2 regions of the Streptomyces sp. NBC_01244 genome follow, and region 1 is predicted to be linked to the other one. Evidence: riboswitches for the same ligand, from Rfam matches in the RefSeq annotation. Region 1 holds a riboswitch; the other holds the start of a gene.
What was found. A riboswitch is a leader RNA that binds a small molecule or an ion and turns the genes downstream of it on or off. The one in region 1 is predicted to bind glycine.

Region 1 (5,073 bases):
TGCCGTTCGCCCGGTGGTACGCGCGGACGGCCAGCAGGCCGGCGAGCTCACCCTGGGAGCCGGCATTCGGCTGAATGGAGACCTTGTCGTAGCCGGTGACCTCGCAGAGACGTTCCTCCAGCTCGGTGATGAGCGTGAGGTACCCCTCGGCCTGCTCGACCGGGGCGAACGGGTGCACCTGGCCGAATTCGGGCCAGGTGACCGACTCCATCTCGGTGGTCGCGTTGAGCTTCATGGTGCAGGAGCCCAGCGGGATCATGCCGCGGTCCAGCGCGTAGTCCTTGTCCGAGAGCTTGCGCAGGTAGCGCAGCATCGCCGTCTCGGACCGGTGCTGGTGGAAGACCGGGTGGGTCAGGTACGCGTCCTCGCGCAGCAGCCCCTCGGGAAGCGCGTCGGCCGTGGTGGCGTCGAGCGCCTCCAGGTCCGCGGTCACCCCGAAGGCGGCCCACACCGCGTCGACGTCGGCGCGCAGGGTGGTCTCGTCACAGGAGGCGGAGACCAGGTCGGCGTCGACCTGGTACAGGTTGACCCCGCCCTCACGGGCGGCGGCCACGACCTCGGCGGCCCGGCCCGGGACCCGCGCGGTGATCGTGTCGAAGTAGGCGCCGTGCACGATCTCGACCCCGCCGGCCGTCAGACCGGCGGCGAGCAGGGCGGCGTAGCGGTGGGTGCGGCGGGCGATCGTCCGCAGCCCGTCCGGGCCGTGGTAGACGGCGTACATGCCGGCCATGACGGCGAGGAGCACCTGCGCGGTGCAGATGTTGCTGGTGGCCTTCTCACGGCGGATGTGCTGCTCACGGGTCTGCAGCGCCAGGCGGTAGGCCTTGTTGCCGTCCGCGTCCACGGAGACGCCGACGAGGCGGCCGGGCAGCGAGCGTGCGTGCTTGGCCTGGACGGCCATGTAGCCGGCGTGCGGTCCGCCGAAGCCCATCGGGACGCCGAAGCGCTGGGTGGTACCGACCGCGATGTCCGCGCCCAGCTCACCGGGGGAGGTCAGCAGGGTCAGGGCGAGCAGGTCGGCGGAGACGGCGACGATGGCGCCGAGCGCGTGCGCCTGCTCGATGACCGGCTTGATCTCCCGCACGGCGCCGGAGGCACCGGGGTACTGCAGGAGCACGCCGTAGACGCCGCGCTCGGCGATCTCGGCCGGAATCCCGCCCGACAGGTCCGCGACCACGACCTCGATGCCGATCGGCTCGGCGCGGGTCTCGATCACCGCGATGGTCTGCGGCAGCGCGTCGGCGTCGACGAGGAAGACGTTGCCCTTGGCCTTGCCCACGCGGCGGGCCAGGGTCATGGCCTCGGCGGCCGCCGTGCCCTCGTCGAGCAGCGAGGCGCCGGAGGTCGGCAGGCCGGTCAGCTCGGCGACGACGGTCTGGAAGTTCAGGAGGGCCTCGAGGCGGCCCTGGGAGATCTCCGGCTGGTACGGCGTGTACGCCGTGTACCAGGCCGGGTTCTCCATGACGTTGCGCAGGATCACCGGCGGCGTGAAGGTGCCGTAGTAACCCAGGCCGATCATCGAAGACAGGACCTGATTGCGGTCGGCGAGCTGGCGCAGCTCGGCGAGCACCTCGGCTTCGGTCCGCGCCTCGGGCAGGTTCAGCGCGGCGGTGGTCTTGATCACATCCGGCACCGCGGCGGCGGTGAGCTCGTCGAGGGAGCCGTAGCCCACCTGAGCGAGCATCTTCGCCTGCGCCTCGGCATCCGGGCCGATGTGGCGCTGCTCGAAGGGGATGCCTCGCTCCAGCTGGGAGAGCGAAATGCGGTTGGCGGTCATGTACGGAGGCCTCCTGGTCGTACGACCTGCGAGGGGCACCACGGCGCGGGCACCCGGACGGCCTCCCCCTCTGTCATCACAACCTGAGAGCTTCACCGGGCCGCGCGGGGATCGCCCACGAGATCCGGCTTTCACCGTCGGTGAGGAGAGGGACCGGCACTGCGCGCCCGGTTCCCGCACCTGCTTTCCAGAGTGGCCTCACCACGTGCGGTACGTATGCCTGAGAGATTCCGGGGAGGATTTGCTCCTTCGGCGCCTCCGTCTCACTCACTCGGAGGACTCTCCCGCACAGGGTCAACAGCCGTCACCCAGCCTACCAGCGAGGATCTGGGCACCTCCCTCGAGTGGCCCCCTCTCCGGAAATGCACTTTTGTAGTCATTACCGGAGGAGTTGCGCCCAAACGGAGGGACCGGACCGTGCAGACCGACATCGATCCCCGCAGCCTGATCGGCCGCAAGGCGTTCGACCGCAATGGCACCAAGATCGGCACCGTCGACGAGGTCTACCTCGACGACGCCACGGGCGTCCCGGAATGGGCCGCCGTACGCACCGGACTCTTCAGCCGGGACGCCTTCGTCCCGCTGGAGCCCAGCGAGATGGTGGGCGACACCCTGCGCGTGCCCTTCGAGCGCTCCCTCATCAAGGACGCCCCCGACTTCGGCGTCGGCCGCCACCTCTCCCCCGAACAGGAGCTGCAGCTCTACCACCACTACGGCCTGGACCTGGCCCTCCCCTCCGACTTCCAGCACGACTTCGGCCACAAAGCCCCCGACACCCCCTAACCCCACCACCCCACACCCGCTGCCCACCAACCCCCGGGGCAGCGGGCAGCGGGCAGCGGGCAGCGGGCAGCGGGCAGCGGGCAGCGGGCAGCGGGCAGCGGGCAGCGGGCAGCGGGCAGCGGGCAGCCACAACACCCGACAGCGGGCAGCGGGAACGGTCGGCGGCGGCCGACACCTGACCGCAGCAGCTGCCAGCGAGCACCCTGGCTGCGGTCGGCGGCAGCGGCAGCGGCAGCGGCAGCGGCAGCGGCAGCGGCAGCGGGGAACCCGGCGCCTCCCAGCGGGTAGCGGGTATTCAGCGCCTCACACGACGCAGCCGGCACCCAGCAGCACACTCGCGGCACCCGCTGACACCCGGCGGCCCATGGCAGGCGTCCAGCTGCGGACACCCGGCGGGGCCGCTAGCAAGCGCCCGGCAGCAGGCAGCAGGCAGCAGGCAGCAGGCAGCAGGCAGCGCACTATTGCCGGCCCCCAGGGAGCCGGGCAGCGAACAGTTCCTCCAGCTCCCCCCAGACACAGGCACCCCGGGTCGGCGCAAGGACGTGCCCTCCCAGGCTCACTCCGGAGCCGTCGAGCCCCCGACCCCCACGGCCCGGTCCCCGACCAGCGGCATCGGGTCGGACGGCTCCAGCTCGGGGTCGTCCACCAGGAACGTCCGCACCCGGCCCGGCTCGGATCCGGGCTGCTCGAACCGTACGGTCACCCGCCCGACGCCGCTGCCCTGCACCCACCCGGGCCCGTACACCGCATGCCGCACATCACTCCCGGCCGCCCAGCGCCGCTCAACCAAACCTTCAACACCCCCCGCACCCCCGAGCCCCTGCCCAGCAACCTCACCCGGCCCACGCCCAACGCCCACCCCCTGCAGGTCGCCCTGGCCGTGCCCGACGTCGCCCCTTTGCCCCGACCCGACACCCCGCGGCGCAGCGACCTCCCCCGACCCCGACCCCGACCCCAGCCCCTGCGCCTGCCCCAGCCCCAGCCCCGAGCCTTGGCCTTGTCCGACGCCCTCCCCCTGCGCCAACTCAGCACCCCGATCAGGCCCAGCAATCTCACCCGGCACCTGCACCTGCACCTGCTCTGAGCCCTGGCCCTGGCCGTGCTCCGATCCCTGGCCCTGCTCCGAGCCCTGGCCCTGGCCTTGGCCCTGCCCCTGCCCCTGCCCCTGCCCCTGCCCCTGCCCCTGCCCCTGCCCAACGCTCTCCCCCTGCGCCAACGCGCTACCGCACCCCGGCCCAGCGATCTCACCCGACCCCTGCCCAGGACCCTCGCCCCGGCCAGGGCCCCGCTGAGCGCCCTGGGCGTGCCCGAGCCCCTCCGCCAGCCCCGACGGCCCAACGGCCTCAGCCTGCTCTTCCCCAGCCGCCTGCCCCTGGCCCTGCCCGATGGGCTCGCCCGGCACCGCCCCGGCGGGGACTGCCCCACCCTGGCCCTGACCGGCACCCTCGTCCGCCTCCGGCTCCGGCCCCGGACCCGGCCCCGGCCCCGGGACGGCACCCCGGACCCGGAAGGGTCCCTCGGGCTCCTGCCCCCCGTCAGCGCCGGCCGCAGGCCGCCCCGCGGCGCCGCCGTCACCCGACCCCGCCCCAGCCCGCGCAGCCATCGCATCGGCGAAAGCGAACAGATCCTCCTGCGTGTAGTCCGCCAGCCCCGTCACGCCCACCCCCAGCAGCCGCACCCCGCCCGTGGTGTCCACGGCCTCCAGCAGCCGCGCCGCAGCCTCCCGCACCACCGCGGGGTCGTCCGTGGGCCCCCGCAGCGTCTCCGAGCGGGTCAGCGTGGAAAAGTCGTACCGCCGCACCTTGAGCACGATGGTCCGCCCCGAATGCCCTGACCCGCGCAGCCGCTCCACGCACCGGTCGGCGAGCCGCTGCACTTCGTTCCGGATGCGTACCCGGTCGTGCAGGTCCACGTCGAAGGTGTCCTCCACCGACACGGACTTCGCGTCGCGCTCGGCGACGACCGGCCGCTCGTCCACCCCCAACGCCATCCGGTACAGCCCGACGCCGTGCGAGCGCCCCACCATCCGGACCAGTTCGTCCTCGCCGGCCTCCGCCAGCTCCCCCACCGTGGTGATCCCGGCCCGCCGCAGGTGTTCCCCCGTGGCCGGCCCCACCCCGGGCAGGGTCCGTACCGACATGGGTGCCAGGTGCGCCCGCTCCGTGCCGACCTCGATCAGCAGCAGCCCGGCCGGCTTGGCCTCCTCGGAGGCGACTTTGGCCAGCATCTTGGACCCCGCGAGCCCCACCGACCCGCTCAGCCCGGTCGCGGCGGTGATGTCTGCCCTCAGCCGCTCGCCAACGGCCCGCGCGGCCTGCGCGTCGAAGGCGACGCCGCCCGCCTCGAGGTCCACGAAGGCCTCGTCCAGGCTCAGCGGCTCCACGAGGGGGGACAGCTCCCGGAGCATCCCCATGACCGTGTCGCTGACCTCGCGGTACAGGCTGAAGCGCGGAATCAGGCACGCGCCGTTGGGGCAGAGCCGCCGCGCCTGGGCCATCGGCATGGCGGAATGC
Region 2 (5,073 bases), 4.6 Mb from region 1:
AAAGGGGCCCGGCCCTGTGCAAAACAAGACCGGGCCCTCTCAGGCCGGTGCCTAGAGCGTCGGGTACAGCGGGAACTTCGCGGCGAGCGCCGAGACGCGCGCCTTCAGGTCCTCCGCGTCGTAGGCGGGCTTGAGCGCCTGCGCGATGATCTCGGCGACCTCGGTGAAGGCCTCGGCGTCGAAACCGCGGGTGGCCAGCGCCGGCGTACCGATCCGCAGGCCCGAGGTGACCATCGGCGGCCGCGGGTCGTTCGGGATGGCGTTGCGGTTGACCGTGATGCCGACCTCGTGGAGGCGGTCCTCGGCCTGCTGGCCGTCCAGCTCGGAGTTGCGCAGGTCGACCAGGACCAGGTGCACGTCGGTGCCGCCGGTGAGGACGTCCACGCCCACGGCCTTGACGTCGTCCTGGACCAGGCGGGCGGCGAGGATCTTCGCGCCCTCCAGGGTGCGCTCCTGGCGCTCCTTGAACTCGGGCGAGGCCGCCACGAGGAAGGAGACGGCCTTGGCCGCGATCACGTGCTCCAGCGGGCCGCCCTGCTGACCCGGGAAGACCGCGGAGTTGATCTTCTTGGCCAGCTCCTGCGTCGACAGGATGACACCGCCGCGCGGACCGCCGAGGGTCTTGTGCGTGGTGGTGGTCACGACGTGGGCGTGCGGCACCGGGTTCGGGTGCAGACCCGCGGCGACCAGGCCGGCGAAGTGCGCCATGTCGACCATCAGGTACGCGCCGACCTCGTCCGCGATGCGGCGGAAGGCGGCGAAGTCGAGCTGGCGCGGGTAGGCGGACCAGCCCGCGACGATCAGCTGCGGCTTGGACTCCTTGGCGAGGCGCTCGACCTCGGCCATGTCGACCTCACCGGTCTCGTCGACGTGGTACGGGACCACGTTGTAGAGCTTGCCGGAGAAGTTGATCTTCATGCCGTGGGTCAGGTGACCACCGTGGGCCAGGTTCAGGCCCATGATCGTGTCGCCCGGCTTGATCAGCGCGAACATCGCGGCCGCGTTGGCCTGCGCGCCCGAGTGGGGCTGCACGTTCGCGGCCTCGGCGCCGAAGAGCGCCTTGATGCGGTCGATCGCGATCTGCTCGACCACGTCGACGTGCTCACAGCCGCCGTAGTAGCGGCGGCCGGGGTAGCCCTCGGCGTACTTGTTGGTCAGGACCGAGCCCTGGGCCTCCATGACGGCGACCGGAGCGAAGTTCTCCGACGCGATCATTTCCAGGGTGGACTGCTGGCGCACGAGCTCGGCGTCGACGGCGGCGGCGACGTCCGGGTCGAGCTCGTGGAGGGGAGTGTTCAGTACAGACATCAGGGTTCCCTGGGTCAGTTGCCGGAGGTGAGCTTGGCGTACTCGTCGACGGAGAGCAGGTCGGCCGGCTCCTCCGTGACGCGCACCTTGAAGAGCCAGCCGCCCTCGAACGGGGCCGAGTTCACCAGGGCCGGGTCGTCGATGACGTCCTGGTTGGACTCGACGATCTCGCCGGTGACGGGGGAGTACAGGTCGCTGACCGACTTGGTCGACTCCAGCTCGCCGCAGGTCTCGCCCGCGGTCACCGTGTCGCCCACCTCGGGAAGCTGGGCGTAGACGACGTCACCGAGCGCGTTGGCCGCGAACTCCGTGATGCCGACCGTCGAGACGCCGTCGACGGCGTCCGACAGCCACTCGTGCTCCTTGCTGAAACGCAGCTGCTGGGGGTTGCTCATGACCTGATTCTCCTGGATGCGGGGGAGTGGATACGAACGGTGGTCCTGCGGACCGGCGCGACGCGCCGAAGAGCGGTGCGGTGCGGTACGGGGCGGTACGGGGCTACTTCTGCCGCTTGTAGAACGGCAGGGCCACGACCTCGTACGCCTCATGCGTACCGCGAATGTCCACGCCGACGCCGGAGGTGCCGGGCGCGGCGTGCGCCGCGTCGACATAGGCCATCGCGATCGGCTTGCCGAGCGTCGGGGACGGGGCGCCCGAGGTGACCTCGCCGACGACCTGGCCGTCGAAGGTCACGGAGAAGCCGGCGCGCGGAACGCGGCGGCCCTCGGCGATCAGGCCGACCAGCTTGCGCGGCGCCTTGGCGGCGGCGCGCTCGGCGGCGGCCTCCAGGGCGGCGCGGCCGACGAAGTCGCCCTCCTTCTCGAACTTCACGACCCGGCCCAGACCCGCGTCGAACGGGGTGAGGGAGGTGGTCAGCTCGTGCCCGTACAGCGGCATGCCCGCTTCCAGGCGCAGGGTGTCGCGGCAGGACAGGCCGGCCGGGACCAGGCCGACGCCCTCGCCCGCCTTGGTCAGCGCCTGCCACAGCTCCACGGCGTGCTCGGGGGAGACGAACAGCTCGAAGCCGTCCTCGCCGGTGTAGCCCGTACGCGCGATCAGCGCGGGCACCCCGGCGACCGTGCCGGGCAGGCCGGCGTAGTACTTCAGCCCGTCCAGGTCGGCGTCGGTGAGCGAGGCGAGGATGCCGGGGGACTCCGGACCCTGCACCGCGAGCAGCGCGTACGCGTCGCGGTCGTCGCGGACCTCGGCGTCGAAGCCGGCGGCGCGCTCGGTGATCGCGTCCAGGACGACCTGGGCGTTGGAGGCGTTCGCGACGACCATGTACTCGGTCTCGCCCAGGCGGTAGACGATCAGGTCGTCGAGGATCCCGCCGTCTTCCTGGCAGATGTGCGTGTAGCGGGCGCGGCCGACGCCGACGGTGGAGATGTTGCCGACCAGGGCGTAGTCCAGGACCTTCACGGCCTCCGGGCCGGTCAGGGTGATCTCGCCCATGTGGGAGAGGTCGAACAGACCGGCCTTGGTGCGGACGGCGTTGTGCTCGTCGCGCTCGCTGGCGTACCGCAGGGGCATGTCCCAGCCCGCGAAATCGGTCATGGTCGCACCGAGAGAACGGTGCAGCGCATCGAGGGCGGTCAGGCGGGGGGCAGTGCTCATGGGTGTGGCTCCCGGGTCCCAGGGCATGACATGACGAGGAGGAGTTCCTCCCCATCTGTCATCGGAACCTGAGAGGTTCGCCGAGAGTTCCCCGCTTCCAGGGGAAGGCCATCGACTTGCACCTTGGGTGGAACCGTCGCCGGGGCCCTCACGGGCGGTGGCGCGGCTCGCTTTTCAGATCTGCCTCATCCACGCGGTACGGGGCCTGAGAGATTCAAGGGAGGTACTTGCTCCTTCGGCGCCCGGGCACCGCCTTGCGGCGTGCCGGGACTCTCCCGCGCGGATTCAAGCGGCCGGTATGTAATTAGGTGTCCAGATGGCGCACATCATTGCACGACGTGCGGCCGAATGGGGGAGGGGGTCCGCAAGCGGAGCAGACTCCGAGCGGAACCGGAGCGGAACCGGTGGCACCGGATTACCGTCTCTTTACACTCAGGGGGACCGGGTCCAGGCGACCCGTCGCGGGGGAGGCGAGCACTGTGCGGAGATTCGGAGTACTGGCGGCGACGAACACCGGCACCGTCGAGGGTGCGGTGGCCGGGGTGCCGTCGCAGCGCGGCGCCGTACGGGACCCCGCGGCGGGCGGAACGGCGGGGGAGCCCGCAGCGGTACGGGACCTGCGCGGAGCCGAGGGCCCGCGGCGGCTGCGCTTCGCCGAGGGGGACGTCGTGGTGGTCTCCGGGCTGCCCGGCGGCGGCAAGAGCACCCTGATCAAGCGGGCCGCGGAGGGCGGCGGCGTCGACTCCCAGGACGCCCGCGAGCGCTGGGAGCGCCGGATGCCGGCCGCCCTGCCCTACGCGGTGTACCGGCCCGCCGTCCGGATCGCGCACTACTGGGGCCTGTGGCGGGTGCTCCGCTCCGGGGCCCCGGCCGTCGTCCACGACTGCGGTACGCAGAGTTGGGTACGGGCGCTGCTGGCCTCGGCGGCCCGCCGGCGCGGCCGCGCGCTGCACCTGGTGCTGCTGGACACCACTCCGGAGGAGGCCAGGGCCGGGCAGGCGGCGCGGGGCCGGGGCGTGTCGGCGTACGCCTTCGCCCGGCACCGGGGCGCGGTGGCCCGGCTGCTGCGCGAGGCCGAGGCGGGCCGCCCGCCCGCCGGCTGCGCGTCGGTGACCCTGCTGGACCGCCCGGCGGCGTCCCGGCTGACGTCGATCGGCTTCCACTAGGGCCTGTCCCCCGGCGCGGGCGGCCCCGGCACGGGCGGCCCCCGGTCGGGGTGTCGCGGGCGCCCGTTAATCTCGGGTCGATATCAAGGGCAAGCGAGCGGAGACGTACATGTGGCCGGGTAACGAGCTGGAGCAGGTGCTCGGGGCGGCGCTCGGACAGGCGGACGCCGGGGGGCGGATCCTCGAGGTCCTCGGGCGCAGCCACCTGTGGATCCCGCTGCCCGGCGGGGTGAACAGCCTCAGCCTGCCCACCATGGACATCGACGGCGCCGCGTACGTGCCCGTCTACAGCTCCGAGGAGCAGTTCCGCGCCTGCGCCGGACCCGCCATGGACTTCGCCGTCGCCCCCGCCGTGGACTTCGCCCGGGGCCTGCCCCCGCAACTCGGCCTCGCGGTCAACCCCGAGGGCTCCGTCGGCGTGCCCCTGCCCCCGCCGGCCGTCGCGGAGCTCTGCCGCACCGGCCGCGGCCCGCTCGACGGCCCCGCCACCGGCGGCAGGGTCCGGCTCTTCGAGCCCGACTGGCAGCAGGACCCGGTCGAGTTCCTGACCGCCGCCGCGGAGGAGTTCCGGGCCACCGGAGTCGTCGCCTCCGCGCACCGCTGCCTCGCCAGCGTCGAGGGCGGCTCGCCGGAGCTCTACATCGGAGTCCACCTGGTGGGATGGGAGCCCGACATGCGAAACGCCCCGATGGACGCGCTGGGCCGCGCCCTGACCCGCGTACCGCCGCCCTGGCCTGTGCAGTTGATCCTGCTCGACGCCGCGGAAGACCCGGTGGTCGACTTCATCACCACGCGCGTACGCCCCTTCTACCTGCCGTAGTGACGCTTAAGCTGGTGGCCGACACGCGTGGACGACGGGCGGACGAACAGACGAAGAGGGGTACCGGGTGAGTGCGTCAGGCACGGCCGCGGTCGGGCAGGTCGAGCACATGCTGCGCCAGGTGACTCCCGGGCGCTACGAGAGCTACGAGTCCCTCCTGCACGC

Region 2: another riboswitch for glycine. It lies ahead of gcvT (glycine cleavage system aminomethyltransferase GcvT); the one in region 1 lies ahead of gcvP (aminomethyl-transferring glycine dehydrogenase).

What each region holds. Positions count from the first base shown of each region.
Region 1 covers NZ_CP108488.1:1,928,172-1,933,244, forward strand. Annotated here, with positions in the region: gene gcvP (aminomethyl-transferring glycine dehydrogenase) at 1-1,777, opposite strand, end outside; glycine riboswitch at 1,976-2,074, opposite strand; gene OG247_RS08380 (PRC-barrel domain-containing protein) at 2,195-2,560, shown strand; gene OG247_RS08385 (DNA polymerase IV) at 3,117-5,073, opposite strand, start outside.
Region 2 covers NZ_CP108488.1:6,534,855-6,539,927, forward strand. Annotated here, with positions in the region: gene glyA (serine hydroxymethyltransferase) at 52-1,308, opposite strand; gene gcvH (glycine cleavage system protein GcvH) at 1,323-1,703, opposite strand; gene gcvT (glycine cleavage system aminomethyltransferase GcvT) at 1,807-2,922, opposite strand; glycine riboswitch at 3,107-3,210, opposite strand; gene OG247_RS29560 (AAA family ATPase) at 3,402-4,088, shown strand; gene OG247_RS29565 (enhanced serine sensitivity protein SseB) at 4,198-4,908, shown strand; gene OG247_RS29570 (enhanced serine sensitivity protein SseB C-terminal domain-containing protein) at 4,976-5,073, shown strand, end outside.